One region of the Aeromicrobium sp. HA genome, then DNA from elsewhere that is predicted to be linked to it. Evidence: predicted binding sites of a transcription regulator. Region 1 holds the regulator's gene; each other region holds the start of a gene.
The links. The regulator HrcA, encoded in region 1, represses chaperone genes, less so after heat shock. The targets are predictions, from matches to a motif close to TTGGCACTCGNNNNNNNCGAGTGCCAA.

Region 1 (2,264 bases):
CTCCACGGTGCCGAGGTCGCGCTCGACACGCATGATCTCGCCGACGAAGCCGGAGGAGGCCTCCTCGACGACCAGGCCGGGATCGGCGGCCAGCTCGGTGGAGCGGCCTCGGGCGGGCCGGCGCCAGTCGCCGGAGAGCACGTCGGACCCGTAGCGGTCAGCCATGGCCGAACCACACGCCCAGGAGTCGCTGGTGGAAGTCCTCGACGTCGTCCTTCGTGCCGCTGTCGAGCGTGTCGCCGGCGATGAGGCCGATCGCGAGGTCGACCGCGGCGGGCCAGGTCTCGGGGACCTCGGCCGGTATCTCGTCGGTGACGAGAGCGCCGAGCGCGACCTCGGGCGCGTGACCGGGGCGGGTGACCACCATGACGAGCTCGCCGCCCTCGGGCCCATGGCCCAGGTGCGAGACCTCGACGAACGCCTCGCCGACGGCGCCGGCCCAGACCGACGCCATCGAGCCGCCGCGCGACTCGTGCGCGACGGTGGTGCCGTCGGGGGCGGTCACGGCGTAGGGGGTGTAGACCAGGACCTGGTCCCCGTCGACGACCTCGATCGCGCCGTCGGGGCGCACGGAGACCTCACTCACCCCGACAGGTTGCCATGTCCGCGGACGCCGTTCGTGCAGGCACACCGCCCTCGACGGCCTCGCTAGACTGGCACTGGTCAGGGTCGAGTGCCAGCAGCGTGGGAGGTGACAGCGTGATCGAGGACCGCCGGCTCAACGTCCTGCGAGCCATCGTCGAGGACTACGTCGCCACGCAGGAGCCCGTCGGCTCGAAGGCGCTGGTCGAGCGCCACCGCCTCGGCGTCTCGCCCGCCACGATCCGCAACGACATGGCCGCCCTGGAGGACGAGGGGTACCTCACCGCGCCGCACACCAGCGCCGGCCGGATCCCCACCGACAAGGGCTACCGGATGTTCGTCGACCGGCTCGCCGAGGTCAAGGCGCTGTCGGGCGCCGAGCGCCGCGCGATCGAGACCTTCCTGTCCGGCGCGATCGACGTCGACGACATCGTCATGCGCAGCGTGAAGATCCTCGCCCAGCTGACCAACCAGGTCGCGATCGTGCAGTACCCGTCGCTGACCCGGTCGACGGTGCGCCACGTCGAGCTCGTCGCGCTCGAGGGCTCGCGCGTGCTGATCGTGGTCATCACCAGCAGCGGCCGCGTCGAGCAGCGCATCGTCGAGCTCGCCCAGACCCCCGGCGAGGGCCTGTTGGGCGACCTCAAGTCGCGCCTCGTGCGGGCCACCCTCGGCGAGCGCCTGCCCGAGGCCTCGCTGCGCCTGGCCGAGCTGATCGACACGTTCGACGTCGACGACCGCCCCGTCGTCTCGGCGATCGTCACCACGCTGGCCAACACGTTCTCCAACGAGCGGTCCGACGAGCGCGTCGCGGTCGGTGGCACCGCCAACCTGGCCCGCTTCGGCGCCGACTTCGACACCGCCATCCGCCCCGTGCTGGAGGCGATGGAGGAGCAGGTCGTGCTGCTGCACCTGCTGGGCGAGGCCACGGTCGGCCCGCACGTGCGGATCGGCCGCGAGACCGGACGCGACGACCTGTCGGGCACGGCCGTCGTCTCCAGCACCTACGGACCCGACGGGGAGTCCTTCGCCCAGCTGGGCACGATGGGGCCGACCCGCATGGACTACCCCGCCACGATGGCCGCCGTCGGCGCCGTCGCCCGCTACGTCGGGCGAATCCTCGCCGACGGCTGAGCGCTCCACCTCGGACTGCGAAAGAGAAGAGATCTTGGACTACTACGAACTGCTGGGCGTGTCGCGCGAGGCGACCCCGGAGGAGCTGAAGAAGGCCTACCGCAAGGCGGCCCGCAAGTGGCACCCCGACGTGAGCGACGCCCCCGACGCCGCCGAGCGCTTCAAGGAGGTCACGACCGCCTACGAGGTGCTGTCCGACCCCCAGAAGCGGTCGATCTACGACCGTGGCGGCGACCCGCTGTCGGCCGGCGGCGGCATGGGCGGCGGCTTCGGCCAGGGCTTCAGCTTCGACGACATCATGGACGCGTTCTTCGGCCAGACGTCGTCGCGCGGCCCGCGCCCGCGCACCCAGCGTGGCCAGGACGCGCTGCTGCGCCTCTCGGTCAGCCTCGCCGAGGCGGCGTTCGGCGTCCAGCGCGAGATCAAGGTCGACACCGCGGTCACGTGCGAGGTCTGCGACGGCTCCGGCGCGAACGCCGGCTCCGAGCCGGTCACGTGCGGCACCTGCCACGGTCACGGCAGCGTCCACCACGTCCAGCGCTCGCTGC
Region 2 (2,264 bases), 420 kb from region 1:
CGCGATGTCCTGCAGCATGGCCTTGCGGCGATCGCCGAACGCGGGCGCCTTGACGGCCACGGACGTGAACGTGCCGCGGATCTTGTTCACCACGATCGTGGACAGGGCCTCGCCCTCGATGTCCTCGGCGATGATGAACAGGGCCTTGCCGGACTGGACGACCTTCTCCAGCAGCGGCAGGAGGTCGGACACGGCCGAGATCTTGCCCTGGTTGACGAGGATGTAGGGATCGTCGAGGACGGCCTCCATGCGCTCGGTGTCGGTGACCATGTACGGCGACAGGTAGCCCTTGTCGAACTGCATGCCCTCGGTGAACTCGAGGTCGGTGCCCATGGTGTTGGACTCCTCGACGGTGATGACACCGTCCTTGCCGACCTTGTCGAACGCCTCGGCGATGAGCTCGCCGATGACCGCGTCACGGCTGGAGACCGTGGCGACGGCGGACATGTCCGAGACCGAGTCGACGGCGCGAGCGCGCGAGTGCAGCTCGTTCGTGACGGCCTCGACGGCCGCCTCGATGCCCTTCTTGAGGCCGACCGGGTTGGCGCCGGCCGCGACGGCGCGCAGGCCCTCGTGGACCATCGCCTGGGCCAGGACCGTGGCGGTCGTGGTGCCGTCACCGGCGACGTCGTTGGTCTTGGTGGCGACTTCCTTGGCGAGCTGGGCGCCGAGGTTCTCGAAGGGGTCGTCGAGCTCGACCTCACGCGCGACGGACACGCCGTCGTTCGTGATCGTGGGGGCGCCCCACTTCTTGTCGAGGACGACGTAGCGGCCCTTGGGGCCGAGGGTCACCTTGACGGTGTCGGCGAGCTTGTCGACACCGCGTTCGAGGGCGCGGCGTGCGTCCTCGTCGAATTCCAGAATCTTGGGCACGAGTGCTCCCTAACGGTTGGCTTGGGTGGACTCAGGCGATGACGGCGAGGACGTCGCGGGCGTTGAGGATGAGGAACTCCTCGCCGCCGTGCTTGACCTCGGTGCCGCCGTACTTGCTGAAGAGCACCTTGTCGCCGACGGCCACGTCGACGGGGATGCGCTCGCCGCTGTCGCTGACGCGACCGGGGCCCACGGCCACGACCTCGCCCTCCTGCGGCTTCTCCTTGGCGGTGTCGGGGATGACGAGACCCGACGCGGTGGTCTGCTCGGCCTCTCCGGCCTTGATGACGATGCGATCTTCGAGCGGCTTGATGGTGACCGACACTGGTCGACCTCCCCTTTCGATGAGAGACGTTCGGTTGGCACTCACTCGTTGGGAGTGCCAGTCGTCAGCGTAGCACCGGCTGGCACTCGTCCCAACAGAGTGCTAGGTCCGAAGCCGGGGCACGCGGTGGCAGACTCGGGCGCGTGGACGTCCAGACCTTCGCCACCCTGACCACGCCGGCCGGGCAGGCGCTGTTGGCCGAGGTGGCCGCCTGCGCCGGGCGCGAGTCCGACCTCGCCCTGGGCACCCGCCTGCGTCGCGACCACCCGGTGGAGCTGGTGGCCGCGGCCGTCACCCAGAACCACCTGCGCGGCCGGGCCGTCGCGAAGTTCGGCGCGGACGCCGCCCACCTCTACTACACGCACGACGCGCTCGAGCAGTCCACGAGGCGGACCGTCGCCGACCACCGCGCCACGCGGCTGGTCGCCCTCGGCGCCACCCGGGTCGTGGATCTCGGCTGCGGCATCGGCGGCGACCTCATCGCCTGCGCCCGCGCCGGACTGGCCGTGCGCGGCGTCGAGCAGGACGAGGTGCGCGCCGCGATCGCCCGCGCGAACCTCGCCGCCCTCGGACTGGAGGGCACGGTCGAGGTCGGCGACGCGACGACCACCACCGTCGCAGCCGACGAGGTGGCCTTCGTCGACCCGGCCCGTCGCGACGGCGCGGGACGCACGTTCCGGCTGGACGCCCTCGTGCCGCCCTGGGACTTCGTCACGGGGCTGCTCGCCGGGCGGGCCGTCGCGAAGGTGATGCCGGGCATCGCGCACGACGCGGTGCCGCCGGGCGTGCAGGCCGAGTGGGTGTCCCACGGTGGCGACCTCGTCGAGGCGTGCCTGTGGGGCGCCGGTCTCGGGGCGCCCGAGGGCCGGGTCGCCACGGTCCTCCCGGCCGGGGTGAGCCTCGTGGCGCGCGGCACGCCGGCCACGGTCGGGCCGCTGCTGTCGCATCTCGTCGAGCCCGACGACGCCGTGATCCGGGCCGGGCTCGTGGCCGAGCTCGCCGAGGACCTCGGCGGTCACCTGCTCGACCCCCACATCGCCTGGATCACCACCGAGTCCCCCGACGC
Region 3 (2,264 bases), 1.6 Mb from region 1:
TCGCGGTCGTAGTCCGAGTCGCTGTTCTCGATCTCGGCCTTGATCTGGGCGACACGGCCCTGGATCTGGGCCTCGTCGCCGCCGCCCTCGACGATGGTGGTCTCGTCCTTGGACGTGACGACCTTGCGGGCGGTGCCGAGCAGCGTCAGATCGGCGTTCTCGAGCTTGAGGCCGACCTCCTCGCTGATGACCTCGCCACCGGTGAGGATCGCGATGTCGGTCAGCATCGCCTTGCGACGGTCACCGAAGCCGGGGGCCTTGATGGCGACCGACTTGAAGGTGCCCTTCAGCTTGTTGACGATGAGGGTGGCCAGGGCCTCGCCCTCGACGTCCTCGGCGATGATCGCCAGCGGCTTGCCGGTCTGCATGACCTTCTCCAGCACCGGGACCATGTCCTTCACGGTGCTGATCTTGCTGTTGACGATGAGGATGTACGGATCCTCGAGCACGGTCTCCATGCGCTCGGGATCGGTGACGAAGTAGCCCGACAGGTGGCCCTTGTCGAAGCGCATGCCCTCGGTGAGCTCGAGGTCCAGGCCGAAGGTGTTGGACTCCTCGACCGTGATGACGCCCTCCTTGCCGACCTTGTCCATGGCCTCGGCGATGATCTCGCCGACCGTGGTGTCCGCGGCCGAGATGGAGGCGGTGGAGGCGATCTGCTCCTTGGTCTCGACGTCCTTCGCCATGGCGAGCAGCTGCTCGCTGATGGCCTCGACGGCGATCTCGATGCCCTTCTTCAGGCCCATCGGGTTGGCGCCGGCCGCCACGTTGCGCAGACCCTCGCGCACGAGCGCCTGGGCCAGGACGGTGGCCGTCGTGGTGCCGTCGCCGGCGACGTCATCGGTCTTCTTGGCGACTTCCTTGACGAGCTCGGCGCCGATCTTCTCGTAGGGATCCTCGAGCTCGATCTCCTTGGCGATGGAGACGCCGTCGTTCGTGATCGTGGGGGCTCCCCACTTCTTCTCCAGGACGACGTTGCGGCCCTTCGGGCCGAGGGTGACCTTGACGGCGTCGGCGAGCTGGTTCATGCCCCGCTCGAGCCCGCGCCGGGCTTCTTCGTTGAATGCGATGGACTTGGCCATGGGTGCGTGTCTCCGACATAAGTAGAAGTGGAACTAGCACTCTCACTATACGAGTGCTAATCCCGCCCGTTCAAGCGACCCCGCACCCGAGGTCGGCCGAGGCCCCGGCCCCGATGCCTAGTGCAGCGGCTGGACGTTCTCGGCCTCGCGCCCCTTGGGGCCGTCGACCACCTCGAGCTCGACGTTCTGGCCGTCCTCGAGGGTCTTGAACCCGTTGATCGCGATCTTCGACCAGTGGACGAAGACGTCGTCCTGGCCGTCGACGGCGATGAAGCCGTACCCCTTGTCGGAGTTGAACCACTTGACGGTGCCATGCACCATGAGACCACCTGTTCTGCGGGGGAAGGCCCGCTGCCGGACCCGGGACCAGCGTATCGGCAGGCGCGTGAATCGCCTACGGCGGACTGGCCGAAAGCCTGCTCAGCAGCCGCCGGCGACCGCGGGGATCACCGAGATCTGGGTGCCGTCGGGGGTCTTGGTGTCGAGGCCGTCGGCGAAGCGCACGTCCTCCTCGGCCACGTACACGTTGACGAAGCGGCGCAGCTTGCCGTCCTCGTCGACGATGCGGGCCCGGATGCCGGGGTAGGCGGTCTCGAGCGAGTCGAGCACGGCGCTGAGGCGGTCGCCCTCGGCGCTGACCTGCGACTCGTCGTTCGTGTAGCTGCGCAGGATCGTGGGGATGCGGACGGACACGGCCATGGGGGCTCCTCGGGTGGTTTCGGTCGGACGGCTCAGGCGATGCCGGCCGCGGCGAAGGCGTCGTAGGTGGGGGCGATCGTGGCGCGCGGGCCGACGGAACCGGCGACCGCGTCGAGCGTCTTGAGGCCGTGACCGGTGTTGATCACGACGGTCTCGAGCTCGGGGTCCAGCTGGCCCGTCTCGACGAGCTTCCTCAGCACGGCCACGGTGGTGCCGCCGGCGGTCTCGGTGAAGATGCCCTCGGTGCGCGCGAGCAGGACGATCGCGTCGCGGATCTGGTCGTCGTCGACCTCCTCGACGCCGCCGCCGGTGCCGCGCGCGATGTCGAGCACGTAGATGCCGTCGGCGGGGTTGCCGATCGCGAGCGACTTGGCGATCGTGTCGGGCCGCACGGGCCGGATCGCGTCGACGCCGTCCTTGAACGCGGTGGCGACGGGGTTGCAGCCCTGCGCCTGCGCGCCGAAGACGCGGTACGGCTTGTCC

Region 2: a site for HrcA is predicted at 1,278-1,304, ahead of groES (co-chaperone GroES). Genes of this name have one in related genera too.
Region 3: a site for HrcA is predicted at 1,116-1,142, ahead of groL (chaperonin GroEL). Genes of this name have one in related genera too.

The regions. Positions count from the first base shown of each region.
Region 1 covers NZ_CP114372.1:2,348,995-2,351,258, reverse strand. Annotated here, with positions in the region: gene O3S82_RS11585 (DUF3097 domain-containing protein) at 1-165, opposite strand, end outside; gene O3S82_RS11580 (hypothetical protein) at 158-586, opposite strand; gene hrcA (heat-inducible transcriptional repressor HrcA) at 700-1,716, shown strand; gene dnaJ (molecular chaperone DnaJ) at 1,751-2,264, shown strand, end outside.
Region 2 covers NZ_CP114372.1:2,768,073-2,770,336, forward strand. Annotated here, with positions in the region: gene groL (chaperonin GroEL) at 1-873, opposite strand, end outside; gene groES (co-chaperone GroES) at 905-1,198, opposite strand; gene O3S82_RS13685 (class I SAM-dependent methyltransferase) at 1,342-2,264, shown strand, end outside.
Region 3 covers NZ_CP114372.1:462,524-464,787, reverse strand. Annotated here, with positions in the region: gene groL (chaperonin GroEL) at 1-1,082, opposite strand, end outside; gene O3S82_RS02310 (cold-shock protein) at 1,200-1,403, opposite strand; gene O3S82_RS02305 (MoaD/ThiS family protein) at 1,503-1,781, opposite strand; gene thrC (threonine synthase) at 1,814-2,264, opposite strand, start outside.